3 regions of the Devosia sp. A369 genome follow, and region 1 is predicted to be linked to each of the others. Evidence: predicted binding sites of a transcription regulator. Region 1 holds the regulator's gene; each other region holds the start of a gene.

Region 1 (5,408 bases):
CAGGGCTCGCCGGAATTTCTGAAGCAAGCCCGCGCCGCGACCCAATTGCCGGTACTGCGCAAGGACTTCCTGTTTGAAACCTATCAGGTGGCCGAAGCCCGCGCCTGGGGTGCCGACTGTATCCTGATCATCCTCGCCGCTGTAGGCGATGACGTGGCGCGCTATCTGCTCGACGCCGCCCATGAGTGGAAGATGGATGCGCTGGTGGAAGTGCATGACCAGCTCGAACTCGACCGGGCGCTGGCGCTGGATGCGAGCTTTATCGGCATCAACAACCGCAATCTGCGCACCTTCGAAACCACGCTCGACACGTCGGTCAAGCTGGCCGTCGGCGTGCCCAAATCCACCCTGCTGGTCAGCGAGAGCGGCATCGTCACCCACGACCACGTGCTGATGCTCGACCGCGACGCCAATATCGGCACCTTCCTCGTCGGCGAAAGCCTGATGCGGCAGGACGACGTGGCCGCCGCCACCCGCACCCTGCTGACCGGCGCATCACAGGTCGTCGCCTGATGACCCAGGGCCTCACCCACCTCAACGCCAAGGGCGAGGCCCATATCGTCGATATCGGCGATAAGGCCGTCACCCGTCGCCGCGCCGTGGCCCAGGCCCGCATTCTGGCTCGGGCCGAAACCATCGCCCTGATCATGGGCGGCGGTCTCAAAAAGGGCGATGCGCTGGCCGTGGCCCGCATCGCCGGCATCATGGCCGCCAAAAAGACCAGCGACCTCATTCCGCTCTGCCATCCGATTCCGCTGACCAAGGTCAGCGTCGATATCGAGCAGGACGGAGCCGAAGCGATTCTCATCCACGCCACGGCGGAAACCACCGGCCAGACCGGCGTCGAAATGGAAGCGCTGCTCGCCGCCTCGACCGCCGCGCTCACCCTTTACGACATGGCCAAGGCCATCGATCGCGGCATGACCATCACCGACATGTGCCTGCTGGAAAAATCCGGTGGCAAATCCGGCGACTTCTCCCGGCCATGAGCCTGCTACCGGTCGAATCCGCCATCGCCGCCATCCTCAACCGCGTTCCTGCCCCGACGCTGGAAACCGTGCCGCTCGCCCAGGCGGCCGGTCGCGTCCTGCTTGAGCCACTGCTCGCCACTCACGACCAGCTCCCCTTCAACGCCAGCGCCATGGACGGCTACGCCATGCGCGCCGCCGATGTGGTCGACGGCCACGCCCTGACCATTGTCGGCACCTCGCAAGCCGGTGCCGGCTTCTCCGGCACAATTGAGCCCGGCCAGGCCGTCCGCATCTTCACCGGCGCCCCGGTGCCCCCCGGCGCCGATACCGTCATCATGCAGGAAGAGGCCGTCGCAGCGGACGGCGTCGTCCGTTTCACCGCCCCGGCCCGGCTCGGTCACAGCATTCGCCCCCGCGGCAACGACTTTGCCACCGGCCAGCAATTGCTCGATCCGGGCATGCGCCTCGCCCCGATGCACCTCGCCGTCGCCGCCGCCGCCAATGCCGCAACTTTGGGCGTCGCCAAACGGCCGAACATTGCCCTGCTCGCCACCGGCGACGAATTGGTGCTGCCCGGCAACCCACTCGGAGCCGACCAGATTGTTGCATCAAACAGCTTTGGTCTGGCTCCTTTGTTCGCTCCCTACGCCCAATCTGTTACCGACCACGGCATCGCGCAAGATAACCGCAAGAAACTTGCCAGCATGCTGGCAGAAATCTTCGACAATCCGCCAGATATCTTGGTGACTACTGGCGGCGCCAGCGTCGGCGATCATGACATCGTGCAGGCGGTTTTGCTCGATCTCGGCGTGAAGCTGGACTTCTGGCGCATCAACATGCGCCCCGGTAAGCCCTTGATGTTTGGGACAAAAGGCAAGACGCTGATCTTCGGCCTGCCCGGAAATCCGGTCTCCGCCATGGTCACCGCCATGGTCTTCATCCGCCCTGCCCTCCGCGCCTGGCTCGGCCACCCCGAACCCACCCCCTGGCACCTTCCGCTGGCTGGTCCGACCCCACCCAATACTGCCCGCCGCCACTTCATGCGCGCGCAGCTATTGCACACAGCTAACGGCTTGCAATTGCTGCCTATTTCGCAAACCGACAGCGGCCATACCTCGTCGCTGGCGCGCGCCGATATGCTGATTATCCAGCCCGAAAACGACCCCGGCCAACCCGCCGGCACGCTAGTCGAAGCCCTCCCCGTGGACGGCTTCTGACAGTAAAAGCCCAAGGGATATTGCAGAACATAACTGGAACACGTATGGTCGTTCCGTCTATGTTCCGATTCTGCTCCCGAGGGGTCCATGCTCACGCGCAAACAACACGAGCTGCTGATGTTCATCCACGAGCGGATGAAGGAAAGCGGTATTCCACCATCCTTTGATGAGATGAAGGATGCGCTCGACCTGGCATCCAAATCGGGCATCCACCGGCTGATCACCGCACTCGAGGAACGTGGCTTCATCCGCCGCCTGCCCAACCGGGCCCGGGCATTGGAGGTGGTCAAGCTCCCCGATTCGATGAACCCATCGCTTGGCGGCCGCAAGACCCGCTTCGAGCCCTCGGTCATCGAAGGCAATCTGGGCAAGGTGGCGTCGCCCCCCTCGCGCATGTCGGCCGCTGATGACTATGCAAGGCCGATCGCCATCCCGGTCATGGGCCGCATCGCCGCCGGCACGCCGATCGAGGCGATCCAGACCCATTCCCACACCATCATGGTGCCGCCCGAAATGCTGGGCAGCGGCGAGCATTACGCGCTCGAAGTGCGCGGCGACTCGATGATCGATGCCGGCATTTTCGATGGCGATACCGTGCTCATCAAGAAGCAGGATGTCGCCAGCACCGGCGAGATCATCGTTGCTCTGGTAGATGATGAGGAAGCAACCCTTAAACGCCTGCGCCGCAAGGGGAATACAATCGCGCTGGAAGCGGCCAATCCCGCCTATGAAACCCGCATTTTCCCGCCTGACCGGGTCAAGGTGCAGGGTCGTCTGGTTGGACTTTTGCGCAAATACTGAGCCGACGGCTTTGACCTTTGGCCGGCATGACGGGCATAAATCTCGCATGCCGGCTCCCATCGAAAAGCTTTGCCCTGTGCTGCTCCGCCCCACGTCTGACGGGCCGGAGCTGCTGGTGTTTCGGCATCCGCTCGCCGGCGTACAACTGGTCAAGGGCACGCTTGAGGCTGATGAGACTATCGCCACCGGAGCGCTCCGCGAACTGGCCGAGGAGTCCGGCCTCACCCAAGCCATTGTGACGTCCGACCTGGGCAGCAGCCTTGCTATCGCTCCCGATCAACTCTGGCATTTTGTGCGCGTTGAGGCCGGACCGCTGGAATCACGCTGGCTTTTTGACACCGCGGATGATGGCGGCCACCGCTTTGCTTTTTTCTGGTGGCCGCTGGCGGCCGAGCCGGGTCCCGACTGGCACCCGATCTTCGTCCGGGCGCTGGCCCATATCAGGGCGGCGTTGGCGTAGCCCACTGCCGGTGTGGCGGGGATGAACAGCAAGCAGGCAGGCGGTTTGCTTGGGCTGCTGCATTGTTCTTGCAACCACTATTCGCGAGACCTTGCAATCGGCGCCATTTCGTGCCACATAGTGGGCATACGTTTTCAGCCTAAGTCGGCTGCCTAATGCCGGCGTGCCGGACCGTGGCTTCCTTCTCTACCATGCGAACGTTATTTTCCTTTGGCGTGTTGCCATTGGATAACCGCTCGTAAGAGCACAAGGAAACTATCATGTCCGTCATCACCGGCACCGTCAAATTCTTCAACACCACCAAGGGCTTCGGCTTCATTTCGCCTGAAAATGGCGGCAAGGATGCCTTCGTCCACATCTCCGCTGTTCAGCGTTCGGGCCTGCAGGGCCTGTATGAGAACGACAAGGTGACCTACGAGCTCGAGACCGGCCGTGACGGCAAGGAATCGGCAACGAACCTGACCCTGCTCTAGTTAGCAAGGCGAGCGCGCTTCGGCGCTGCTCGGTCAAGGGCCACCGCGTGAAAGCGCGGTGGCCCTTTTCTTTTGCGGGTTCTATCCCGCGCTGACCGGCAAAACAAAAGGCCCGCATCGAAATGCGGGCCTTTGCTATTTTGCCGTGCGCTTAGTGGTTGTCGCGCGGCACGCCTTCGGTCTGGGCGATGCGCTGATACTTCTCGGCTGGCTTGAGAATGGCGCCATCGCCCAGCTGGCTGACGATACCGCGCTGGATTTCCTGCCACGGCGTCTGGTGCTTGGGGTATTTGTAACCGCCCGCCGCTTCCAGTTCGGCCCGGCGCGTGGCGATGTCCTCATCCGAGATCAGGATATTGGCCTGGCCCTTGTTGAGGTCGATGCGCACCTTGTCGCCGGTCCGCAGGATAGCCAGATTGCCGCCGGCCGCTGCTTCGGGTGAAGCGTTGAGGATCGAGGGCGAACCCGAGGTGCCGGACTGGCGACCATCGCCAATGCAGGCCAGGGCATGAATGCCCTTCTTGATCAGATAGTTGGGCGGCCGCATGTTCACCACTTCGGCCGCACCGGGATAGCCGATGGGCCCTGCGCCACGCATGAACAGCAGGGTGTTTTCGTCGATTTCCAGCGCCGGATCGTCGATGCGGTGGTGATAGTCCTCGGGACCATCAAACACCACCGCCTTGCCTTCGAACATGCCGGGATGCGCCGGATTGTTGAGGTAGCGCTCCTTGAACTCGGAGGAGATGACGCTGGTCTTCATGATGGCGTTGTCGAACAGATTGCCGCGCAGCACCAGGAACCCGGCCTCCGCCTTGAGCGGATTGCCGAAATGCCGGATGACCTTGTCGTCCTGAATCACCGTGCTGGCGCAGTTTTCGCCGATGGTCTTGCCGTTGACGGTGGGCGCGTTCTCGCGGATCAGGCCCTGCGTCATCAGCTCGTTGACCACGGCGGGCACGCCGCCGGCATGGTAGAAATCCTCGCCGAGATATTCGCCGGCCGGCTGCAAATTCACCAGCAGCGGCACCTTGTGGCCCTGCTCCTGCCAATCATCGATATCCAGCGGTACGCCGATATGGCGGGCAATGGCGTTGATATGGATCGGCGCGTTGGTCGAGCCGCCAATGGCCGAATTGACCACGATGGCGTTGTGGAAATTGTCCTTGGTCATGATGTCGGACGGCTTGAGGTCTTCGTGGACCATGTCGACAATGCGCTTGCCGGTGCGATAGGCCATTTCCTGGCGGTCGCGATAGGGCGCGGGAATGGCGGCCGAACCGGGCAATTGCATGCCCAGCGCCTCGGCCAGCGAGTTCATCGTGCTGGCCGTGCCCATGGTGTTGCAGAAGCCGGTCGACGGCGCCGACGACGCCACCAGCTCGATGAACTGTGCATAGTCGATCTCGCCGGCGGCCATCATCTGGCGCGCCTTCCACACAATGGTGCCCGAGCCGGTGCGCTCGCCCTTGTGCCAGCCATTCAG
Region 2 (5,408 bases), on a different contig from region 1:
GCGCCGTCACCGCCGTCAAGACCTGCGAGGTCTGTGGCAATGTCGACACCATCAGCCCCTGCACCATCTGCGCCGACCCGCGGCGCGCCGATAGCGGCATGCTGATCGTGGTCGAAGATGTCGCCGACCTTTGGGCGCTGGAACGCGCCGGCGTCGGCGCCGTCCGCTATCACGTGCTGGGCGGCGTGCTCTCCCCCCTCGACGGCGTCGGCCCGGACGACATCACCATCGACGCGCTGATCGCCCGCGCCGCCGAATTCAAGGAAGTCGTGCTGGCGGTCAATGCCACCGTCGAAGGCCAGACCACGGCGCATTACATCACCGACCGCCTCGCCGGCACCGGTACCAAAATCACCCGCCTCGCCCACGGCGTCCCCGTCGGCGGCGAGCTGGACTATCTCGACGAAGGCACCCTCAGCCAGGCCCTGAAGGCTCGCACCGAGATCTAAGATGCCGACCTCAGGCGCATCCAAAAACGCGATGTCATCCCGGCCTTGAGCCGGGACCCATCCTGAGATGGATTCACCGGCACAATCTCAAGCTGGGCCCCGGCTCAAGGCCGGGGTGACATCGCGGCTGGGGCGAACTCACATGCCCCTCAGTGCAAATCCTTATCCGTCCTGAACTCATCCCCACCGTCCCAGCGCTCTTCCTCGAGGCTCTCCTCGGCCTCTTCATCCTCGAAAAACGCATCCTCATCGCCTTCGATGGCCTGGCGGGCTTCTTCATCGTCGGGGGATAGCGCGTCGAGCCGGTCGGCCGGATCATTGTCAAAGCTGGTGCCGAGCCCGGAATAGGCGTCATTCTCATCGCCATTGGCAATGGTGGCGCTCAGCTCGTCGATGGCGCGGTCCAGCTCGTCCAGCAGTGAAGCCGGGTCCTGCCCGCCCCAGTCGCCGCTTTCGCGGATGGCGCTTTCGTCGCGCAGTTCCTTGAGCCGCGCCAGCCGCTCGGCCGCCGGCCGGTCATCGCCGTAAAGCAGCTCTTCGATTTCGCTCTGGCTATAGGGCTGGGAAATGCCCGGCTGGTCGGAATTGTCGAAATTCGTGTCCTGCGGCACCATGGTGCCGTGATGGTCGTGATGCTGAGCCATTCTCGTCTCCCATGTTGGATGAGAAGACAACGCGGTGGCGGCCAACCGGTTCGATGATCGTGATCAGGAGAGGTCCCCGGGCTCCTCGCCCACCAGCCGCAGCATCGGCGCGTCGTCCTCGCCGCTGTCCCAGCCCGCGGGCAGTTGTTTGTTCGATTTTGCGCCCAGTTCGCGCAGAATTTCCACCTGCCGGACCACGCTGCCCTTGCCGGTCGCCAGTTGCCCCTTGGCCTCGACATAGCTTTGCTGCGCCCGGTCGAGATTGAGGCCAAGCTTGTCCATGCTGGCGAGAAACCCCACCACCTTGTCGTACAGCGCGCCGGCCCGCTCGGCGATCTGCTCGGCATTCTGGTGGCGCTTTTCGATGTCCCAGACATTGCGCACCGTGCGCAGCACCGTCATCAGCGTGGTCGGCGTCGTCAGCATCACGCCCCGGCTCATGCTGAATTCGACCAGCCCGGCATCCTGCTGGATGGCGGTGGCCAGCGCCGATTCAATCGGCACGAACATCATGACGAAGTCCATCTTGGACTTGGCATGGCGCTGATAGCTCTTGTCGCCCAGCGTCTTGATATGGGTGCGGATCGACTGGATATGCGCCTGCAAATGCAGCGTCCGATCGGCCTCGGCGCTATTGGTATAGGCCGAGAAGGCCGTCAGCGAGACCTTGGAGTCGATCACCAGCCGGTCATTATTGGGCATCAGCACTTCGACATCGGTGCGCACCCGGCTGCCGTCTTCGGCGGTATGGCTCATCTGGGTGATGAATTGTTCGCCCTCGCGCAGGCCCGAGCTTTCCAGAATGGTCGACAGGATCATTTCGCCCCAGGCGCCCTGCGTCTGCGCATTGCCCTTGAGCGCGCGGGTGAGATTGCCGGCTTCGGTGGTGATTTGCAGATTGCTCGCCGCCAGCGCCCTGATCTGCTCGGCCATGGTCGAGCGGTCGCGCGCTAATTCGCCCTGGAACTCGACGATCTTCTCGTTGAGCGGCTTGAGCAGCACATCGACCTGCTCGCGGTTCTGTTTGGAAAACGTCTCGCCATGGCTTTTGAGCACGTCGCCGGCAATGGCCTTGAATTCGTCGGTCATCTGCTGGCGCACGCTGAGGAAGCGCGCCAGATTGGCCTCCGACTGCGCCGCCTGTTCGGCCAGGCGGGCGCGCAATGCCGAGGCATCGGCCAGCAGCTCGGCGCCTTTTTCCCGCTCCCGATCCAGCAAATCGGCGCCGCGCTCGCGCTCGACGCGCACCTGATGGTCCAGTTCCTGAATCCGGCGGTCCCGCTCGCCCAGCTGCGTGGCAAAGCCAGTCTGCAGTTGCTCGGCCAGTTGCGCGCTCGCCTCGGCGGTCTGTGCCGCGCCGGCGCGCATCACGGCAATCGTCGCGCCGACCAGCACCAGGCCGGCCAGCGCCACGCCCGCGATCAAGGCTTGCCCCAGCGTTACCGCATAGTCGCCGATGAAAAAGACCACGCTATCCATCCGCACAGGGTAGCGCGATTCGTTTGTTCGTGAAATGTTCTATGCTGGGCGGCCACAAGAGTTGACCGCACGCGCGAAAATACCATATCGAGAGGCAAACCCCATTCTGCCGGACCTTTATTATGGCTGTACGCCCCATTCTCGTCATTCCCGATGCACGGCTGCGCGCCGTTGCCGACCCGATCATCGAAATCGACGATGAGATCAAGGCGCTGGCCCAGGATATGCTGGACACCATGTATGACGCGCCCGGCATTGGCCTGGCCGCGACCCAGCTTGGCGTGATGCAGCGCATCGTGGTGATGGACCTCGCCGGCGAAGGCGAAGAGCCCGATCCGCTGGTGCTGATCAATCCCGAGATCACCCATTTCGGCGAGCAGATGCAGGTCACCGAAGAAGGGTGCCTGTCGATCCCCGAGCTGTATTACGAAGTCGAGCGCCCCAATGAGGTGACGGTGAAATACACCGATCTCGATGGCAAGGAAGTGGTGCGCGAAGCCGAAGGCAAGCTCGCCGTCTGCATCCAGCACGAACTCGATCACCTCGATGGGGTGATGTATATCGACTACCTCAGCCGCCTCAAGCGCGACCGTGTCATCAAGAAATTCGACAAAGCCGCCAAACGCGCTGCGGGCTAACCGGCCCTCCCTTTCTTCCCCTCGCCCCTTGCGGGAGAGGGACAGACCTGACGCGTTCAGCGGAAGGTCAGGGTGAGGGTACTGCGCTCGCCCATGCGCAGCGTCATCACCGGGCTTGTCCCGGTGATCCATTTCTGGTCTGGCCCTGGATTGCCCGGACAAGCCGGGCAATGACGGTGGCTGAATTATCCGGGCATCGCCCCGACAAGGAGCTGCCAACATGCGCGTCGTCTTCATGGGCACGCCGGATTTTTCCGTTCCGACTCTGACCGAAATCGTCTCTTCCGGCCATGAGGTCGTCGCCGTCTATACCCGCGCGCCCAAACCCGCCGGACGCGGGCAGGAAGAGCGCAAGTCGCCGGTGCATCTGGCGGCCGAAGGTTTTGGCATTCCGGTATTCACCCCGCGCTCGCTCAAGGGCGAGGCCGAGCAGATCGTCTTTGCCAGCCACGATGCCGATCTGGCCATTGTCGTCGCCTACGGCCTGCTGCTGCCCAAGCCGATCCTCGACGCCCCGCGCCTCGGCTGCCTGAACCTGCATGGCTCGCTGCTGCCGCGCTGGCGCGGCGCCGCGCCGATCCAGCGCGCGGTGATGGCTGGCGATAGCCAGACCGGCGTCATGGTCATGCAGATGGATGAAGGCCTCGATACCGGCCCGGTCGCCCTCGGCGAAGTCATCGCCATCACCCCCGACATGACCGGCGGCGAATTGCACGACGCCATGATGCGCGTCGGCGCGGACCTGATGGGCCGGGCCTTGGCGGCGCTCGAGCGCGACAGCCTCGATTTCACCCCGCAACCCGAAGCCGGCGCCCTCTACGCCAAAAAGATCGACAAGGCTGAGGCCCGTATCGTCTGGTCCCGCCCGGCCGAGGAAGTCCACAACCACATTCGCGGCCTCTCGCCCTTTCCCGGCGCCTGGTTCGAGCTGGAGCTGGCCGGCAAGCCGGTGCGCGTCAAGGCGCTGCGCTCGACCATGGGGCAGGGCAGCGGCGCCCCCGGCACCCTTCTCGACAACCTCACCATCGCCTGCGGCAGCGGCGCCGTCCGCCTCACCCAGGTGCAGCGCGAAGGCAAAGGCGCCATGGACGCCGCCACCTTCCTGCGCGGCGCCGGGGATTTGCCGGAGCGCGCGGCTTGAGCACCGGACCCACCCCGAACGCGGTCGGTCTCCTCCCCCTTGAGGGGAGGGCTAGGGTGGGGGTGTCGTGCGTTCAGCAGACTGGAATTTCCGGGTTCGCACCACCCACGACACCCCCACCCCTAACCCCTCCCCTCAAGGGGGAGGGGAACGGCCTCAGCGCGATACCCAGCCATGCCGCGCTATAAGCTCACCATCGAGTATGACGGCACTCCCTTCTCCGGCTGGCAGCGCCAGACCGCGCGCCCCAGCGTGCAGCAGGCGCTGGAGGAGGCGATCACCGCCATGTCCGGAGAGCGCGCCACCACCCAGGCCGCCGGCCGCACCGATGCCGGCGTGCATGCGCTCGGCCAGGTGGCCCATTTCGATCTCAGCAAGCCATGGGACCCGTTCCGCATCCGCGAGGCGCTGAATTTCCACCTCCGCCCCGCCCCGGTCGTCATTATCGAGGCCGAAGCGGTGGATGACAGTTTCGAGGCGCGTTTTTCCGCCAAGTCGCGGCATTACGAATATCGCATTCTCTGCCGCCGCGCTCCGCCGGTGCTCGAGCGCAATCACGTCTGGCACCTGCCCATGCAGCTCGATGCGGAGATCATGGATCACGCCGCCGGGCTGATCCTGGGCACCCATGATTTCACCACCTTCCGCTCCTCGGAATGCCAGGCCAAATCACCCTTGCGCACGCTGGATGCCTTCGCGGTGCGGCGCGAGCTGGATCACATTGTCATCACCGCCAGCGCCCGCAGTTTCCTGCATCATCAGGTGCGCTCGATGGTGGGCTCGCTCAAGCTGGTGGGGGAGGGCAAGTGGTCACCGGCGGATTTCCGCGCGGCGCTCGACGCGCGCGATCGTCGTCGCTGCGGCGCCATGGCGCCGTCAGTCGGGCTCTATCTGACCAGGGCGGATTATTAGCCGAGGCCCGCCGGGCCGGGTCCGACGATCACCGCGATCACCACCATCGCCATGAACACGCCCACCGCCTGCGACAGGAACAGCATGCCGATCTGCAGCGGCGTCAGCGTGACGATGAAGCGGCCGATATTGATAAAGCTGGCCA
Region 3 (5,408 bases), on a different contig from region 1:
GATCATGAACAGGATGACATCGGCTTCCCGAATCGCCAGCTCGGTCTGCTGGCGCATGCGGTCTTCCAGACTCCCATCGGTCACGTCTTCGTAGCCGGCGGTATCGAGAATGCGGAAGGTCAGGTCCGCGATGCGGCCCTCGGCTTCGCGGCGGTCGCGGGTGACACCGGGCGTGTCATCGACCAGCGCAATTTTGCGCCCGACGAGGCGGTTGAACAGAGTGGATTTGCCGACGTTCGGGCGACCGACAATGGCGACGGTGACGGTCATGCGAGTAAGGTTCCGATCCGGCGGGAGGCGAGACAGCCGCTATTGCGCGGCTGGCGCGGCCTCGGTGGTGGCAGCGGGGGCGTCGGCAGCCGGGGATTCGGCGGCAGGCGTCTCGTCGCTGACGATGGCATCAATGGCGGTAGCGGCTGCTTCGGCGTCGGCATCGGCCGGCGTTTCGGTCAGCACACCCTGCGACAGCAGCTGGGCGAGGTAGTAACCCATGCGGTTGCGCACTGAATTCTGGGTCAGCGGGTCGTTGATCACGGCCTCGAAGCTGGCCTGCGCGGCGGCGAAGTCGCCGGCCTTGTACTGTGCCAATCCCAGGGTTTCGCGCGCCGCATTGCGCAGCGCATTGCCCTCGACGGCGATGCTGCCGACGCGCGATTCGACATCGGCCAGGGTGCCGGTATCGACCATCAGCGTGCCGCCCAGCACCAGCGCCAGCTCACGCAGGCGGGCGTTGGACTGGCTATTGGCCAGCGCGTCATAAGCGGCCACGGCGTCGGCGGTGTTGCCCTCGCGGGCCAGCACGCCGGCCTTGCGGAACTGCGCCAGCACCGGATAGCTGCCCGAGCCATCGGCCATCAGCGTATCGAGCTGCGTCTGGGCCGCGACGAGATCACCGCCATCGATCAGCTCGAAAGCGCTGTACAACTCGTCGGACGACTGCGCGGCATTGTTGGCGTGATACCAGGTCCAGCCTTCATTGACCGCGACAAGCGCCACGACGCCCACGGCAGCGCCGATCACATAGGGAGCAAACCGACGCCACAGGGCGCGCATACGATCGCTGCGCAGCTCCTCGTCGATTTCTTGGAAGATATTGTCCTGGGACATGGCCTGCCTAAAGTCACTGGCTGAATTGGGCGCACGTTTAGCACGCTGTCGGGCGAAAGCAAATGCGCCCAGGGCATGGGTTCCCGGCCAATTCGCTTGGCTAAAGCTTTATCTATTAAGCTTAGGCTGAGGATCGCCTGCCGTGACCGGCAATCGCCGCTATAATCAGGCCGCGGACACCAGAGTAAACCAGCATGACCAAAGGCCGGGTCGAAACCATCGACGTCTTTCGCGGTATCGCCATCCTGATGGTGGTGATGTTTCATTTTACCGCCCGCCTGCCGGCCTATTCCCTCAACATCACCGAAGGCGCGCCATTGCCGGTGTTTTTCGGCTGGGTCGGGGTGTATTTCTTCTTCATCATCTCGGGCTACTGCATCTTCATGACGCTGGAGCGCTCGGCGACGGTCGGAATATTCCTGGCGCGGCGCTTTTCGCGCATTTATCCCGCCTTTTTTGCCGCCGGACTGCTGCTCTTCGTCTTCGGGCTGGTCGCCTATATTCCCAGCGTTCCCGAAGCTCACTTCCATGTCATCCCGCCCAATCTGCTCGATGTGCTGATGAATCTGTTCTTCATCGGGGAGATTGGCGAGTGGGTCGATGGTTCGTTCTGGTCCATCGCCGTGGAAGTGAAATTCTACCTGCTGGTGGCGATTCTGGCCGGCGTCTTCACCGATCGAGCCCGCTTCACCACGGTGTTTGCCTGGCTGGCCATCGTTATGGCCCCAATCTGGGCAGTCTCGACCCTGTTTTCCCATCTGGGCAGCGGTCCGGTGACGCCGCAATCCATGCTGAAATTCCTCGCCATCGCGCCCTATCTGACCTTCTTCGCCGTCGGCATTCTCGGCCGGCAACTGGAGAACGGCGCCCCGCAGGTCCGCAACCTGCTGCTGGCCAATCTGGTGCTGTCCACCGCCGTGGTCTGGATCGAGGCCTATTCCTTCGAACTGCATGATGGCGGTCTCAGCGCCAGCGTCTGCGCACTGGCCTATCTTGGCCTGACCCTGCTGTTCGTCCGCTTTGTCTCGGGCGGCTCGATCCCGCATGTGCCCGGCCTGTCCTCGGCCGTGGCCAAGGTCGGGCTGCTCAGCTTCTCCTGGTATCTGATCCACGAAAATATCGGCATCAGCTTCCTGACCACGCTGGATATCTATCTGCCGGCCCAAATCGCTCTGGTGCTGGCGATGATCTCGACCTTCTGCATTGCCGTGGTCTTCGCCCATCTGGTCGAACACCGCTTCCGCAAGCCCGTCGAAAAACTGGCCATGACCATTCTGGATTGGCTAGGCAACCAAGGCCGCGGCCTGAGCCTCCTGCGCAACGCCCCGCTGGCCGTTGCACCCGCAGCGGCTGAATAGGCATTAGCCCAGCACCCACTCTCCCAGATAGTCCGGCCGTCGCATTCCCGGCGTGGTGTGCACCAGCCAGAATGCCCGCACCGGCCAACGATAGGCCCGCCGTAGCGGTGTCTCTGGCAGCCGCTCGGGGCTGTACCAGATCGTCAGATGCGGCACGACCTTGCGCGGCCCAACCGGCAGGCCGAGCCGCTGCAGCTGTTGCCGAATGTCGCCATAGAGCCCCAGCAAATCATGCGCGCCATTACTGCAGGTCAGCACGGTTGGAAATTGCCTTCGCCCGCCCGTTCCGGCTCGCTTGCCGGACAAGCTCAGCACCTGGTCAAAACTGACGGTGAACCCCGGCCGCCGCACGGCCCCGCCAGCCTCAAGCGCTTCGTCCAGCCGATCCTGCGTAATTTCCCGGCCTTGCTGCACACAGTGGAGCGAGACATGCAGCCGATCGGCTCGTACCAGATTGCGCGCCCCAACACGCCGTGCCAGCAGCATCGCGCCGCGTTCAATGTCCTGCGCCACGGCCGGCGGCGGCACCAGGGTGAAATAATAGCGATGGTCCAGCGCCCGCTGGGTCGCTGCATCTTGAGGCGGCGCGCCGCCGAAAAGCTCCAACTGCATATCCATGATGGCACCGTTTGTTCTCTATTTGTTCTAAAATAGAGCGGCCGCAATGGAGCGTCAATCGTGTCATAGATCACGATCTGATCCCGCGAGGGCGGGATCGGCATGTGGTTAGGGCAGGCTGGCGCTTCCCGCCTGCGCGGGAAGCTGGGACGTCTCAGCTAAACTAGCTGCGGCTTATTCCCACTCGATGGTGCCGGGCGGCTTGCTGGTCACGTCATAGACGACGCGATTGATGCCGCGCACTTCGTTGATGATGCGGGTGGCGGTCTTGCCGAGAAAGTTCATGTCGAACTGGTAGAAATCGGCAGTCATACCATCGACCGAGGTCACCGCGCGCAGCGCGCAGACGAACTCATAGGTCCGCCCGTCGCCCATGACGCCGACGGTCTGCACCGGCAGCAGCACGGCAAAGGCCTGCCAGATCTTGTCATACTGGCCCGACTTGCGGATTTCATCGAGATAGATGGCGTCGGCCCGGCGCAGCAGGTCGAGTTTTTCCGGGGTGATGCCGCCGGGGCAACGGATGGCGAGGCCCGGACCGGGGAAGGGGTGGCGGCCGATAAAGCTCTCGGGCAGGCCCAGCTCACGGCCCAGCGCCCGCACTTCATCCTTGAACAGCTCGCGCAGCGGCTCGACCAGTTCCATATTCATGCGCTCGGGCAGGCCACCCACATTGTGGTGGCTCTTGATGGTCACCGAGGGACCGCCGGTGAACGACACCGATTCGATCACGTCGGGATAGAGCGTCCCCTGGGCCAGGAACTTGGCGCCGCCGAGCTTCTTGGCTTCCGCCTCGAAGGTTTCGATGAACAGCCGGCCGATGATCTTGCGCTTGGTCTCGGGGTCCGACTGGCCCTCCAGCTCGCTCAAAAACACCTTGGACGCGTCCACATGCACCAGCGGGATATTGTACTGGTCGCGGAACATGGTGACGACCTGTTCGCTCTCATTGAGCCGCATCAAGCCGTGGTCGACATAGATGCAGGTCAGCTGGTCGCCGATGGCTTCGTGGATCAGCACGGCAGCGACCGAGGAATCGACCCCGCCCGACAGCCCGCAAATCACCTTGTTGCTGCCGACCTGGGCGCGGATCTTCTCGACCATCTTGCTGCGATAGGCCGACATGGTCCAGTTGGACTCGATGCCGCAAATCTGGTGGACGAAATTGGCGTAGAGCTTGCCGCCGTCCGGGGTGTGCACCACTTCGGGGTGGAACTGCACCGCCCAAATGCGGCGCGCCTCATTGGCGATCATGGCATAAGGCGCGTTGGCCGAGGTGCCGACGACCTCAAAGCCCTCGGGCAGGGCCACGACGCGGTCGCCATGGCTCATCCACACCTGATGCTCGCTGCCCAGCTCCCACACGCCGTCATACAGCGCGCTAGCCTTGTCGACCTTGACCTCGGCGCGGCCGAATTCGCGGTGATGGCCGGCCTCAACCGTGCCGCCCAGCGCCACGCAGAGTGCCTGCTGGCCATAGCAGATGCCCAGGATCGGCACATTGGCGTCCAGGATCGACTGATCGATGGTCGGCGCGTGCTCGTCCAGCGTCGACGCCGGGCCGCCCGAGAGCACGACGCCCTTGGGCTGCATCGCTTCCATGGCCGCTGCAGCGTTCTGGAACGGATGGATTTCGCAATATACCCCGGTCTCGCGAATTCGACGCGCAATCAGCTGAGTGACTTGCGAACCAAAGTCGACGATGAGGATTGATTGCGGGCGGGCGGAGGGGTCAGGGTTTTGCATGGCGAGCCATTATCGCCGTGGCGTAGATTCCGCAAGCCTCACGCGTGCAACACAGGCTTGCGATTGGTCTTTGGTGGCGCTGGCGCTAGTTCAGGATCGCGATCGACAGGTTCAGCAGCGTCGCAAAGCCGACCCAGGCCGCATAGGGCACGAACAACCAGGCTGCGGTGGGATCATCGTCCCGCGCCGTCAGGATAAACGCCAGGATCAGCGCCAGCAGCGCCACGATCACGACAGCCGCCGGCCACAGCATTTGCCCGATGAACCAGATCGGCGACCACGCCCAGTTGAGCGCCATCTGGGCGAACCAGATTTTCATCGCCTTGCTGCCGGCGTCGATCATCCAGATGCGCCAGCCCGCCACCGCGATCATCACATAGAGCGCGAACCACACCGGCGCGAAAATCCAGTTCGGCGGATTGAAGGGCGGCTTGGTCAGCCCGGCATACCATTCGCCCGGCACCGATTGCGTCCCGATCAGCGCGCCAACGCCGATCACCACGACGAGAAAAACCCCCAGGGTGAGCCAGGGGCGGGGTGTCTTGTAGTCGGCAAGCGAGGGCGTGGTCATGGGTCAAA

The links. The regulator LexA, encoded in region 1, represses DNA repair genes until DNA is damaged. The targets are predictions, from matches to a motif close to TGTTCNNNNTGTGTTCNG.
Region 2: the regulator LexA is predicted to act here: its motif matches at 2,597-2,614, upstream of ACX3OZ_RS11960 (DNA recombination protein RmuC).
Region 3: the regulator LexA is predicted to act here: its motif matches at 3,096-3,113, upstream of ACX3OZ_RS15440 (2'-5' RNA ligase family protein).

The regions. Positions count from the first base shown of each region.
Region 1 is NZ_JBTMWV010000001.1:157,944-163,351, forward strand. Features, by position in the region: gene trpC (indole-3-glycerol phosphate synthase TrpC) at 1-513, shown strand, start outside; gene moaC (cyclic pyranopterin monophosphate synthase MoaC) at 513-989, shown strand; gene ACX3OZ_RS00750 (molybdopterin molybdotransferase MoeA) at 986-2,188, shown strand; gene lexA (transcriptional repressor LexA) at 2,276-2,989, shown strand; gene ACX3OZ_RS00760 (NUDIX hydrolase) at 3,036-3,449, shown strand; gene ACX3OZ_RS00765 (cold-shock protein) at 3,710-3,922, shown strand; gene ACX3OZ_RS00770 (IlvD/Edd family dehydratase) at 4,074-5,408, opposite strand, start outside.
Region 2 is NZ_JBTMWV010000008.1:61,893-67,300, reverse strand. Features, by position in the region: gene recR (recombination mediator RecR) at 1-449, shown strand, start outside; gene ACX3OZ_RS11965 (hypothetical protein) at 599-1,093, opposite strand; gene ACX3OZ_RS11960 (DNA recombination protein RmuC) at 1,157-2,563, opposite strand; gene def (peptide deformylase) at 2,695-3,210, shown strand; gene fmt (methionyl-tRNA formyltransferase) at 3,431-4,351, shown strand; gene truA (tRNA pseudouridine(38-40) synthase TruA) at 4,526-5,263, shown strand; gene ACX3OZ_RS11940 (hypothetical protein) at 5,260-5,408, opposite strand, start outside.
Region 3 is NZ_JBTMWV010000014.1:13,119-18,526, forward strand. Features, by position in the region: gene der (ribosome biogenesis GTPase Der) at 1-270, opposite strand, end outside; gene ACX3OZ_RS15430 (tetratricopeptide repeat protein) at 310-1,107, opposite strand; gene ACX3OZ_RS15435 (acyltransferase family protein) at 1,302-2,465, shown strand; gene ACX3OZ_RS15440 (2'-5' RNA ligase family protein) at 2,469-3,083, opposite strand; gene guaA (glutamine-hydrolyzing GMP synthase) at 3,258-4,829, opposite strand; gene ACX3OZ_RS15450 (TspO/MBR family protein) at 4,915-5,400, opposite strand.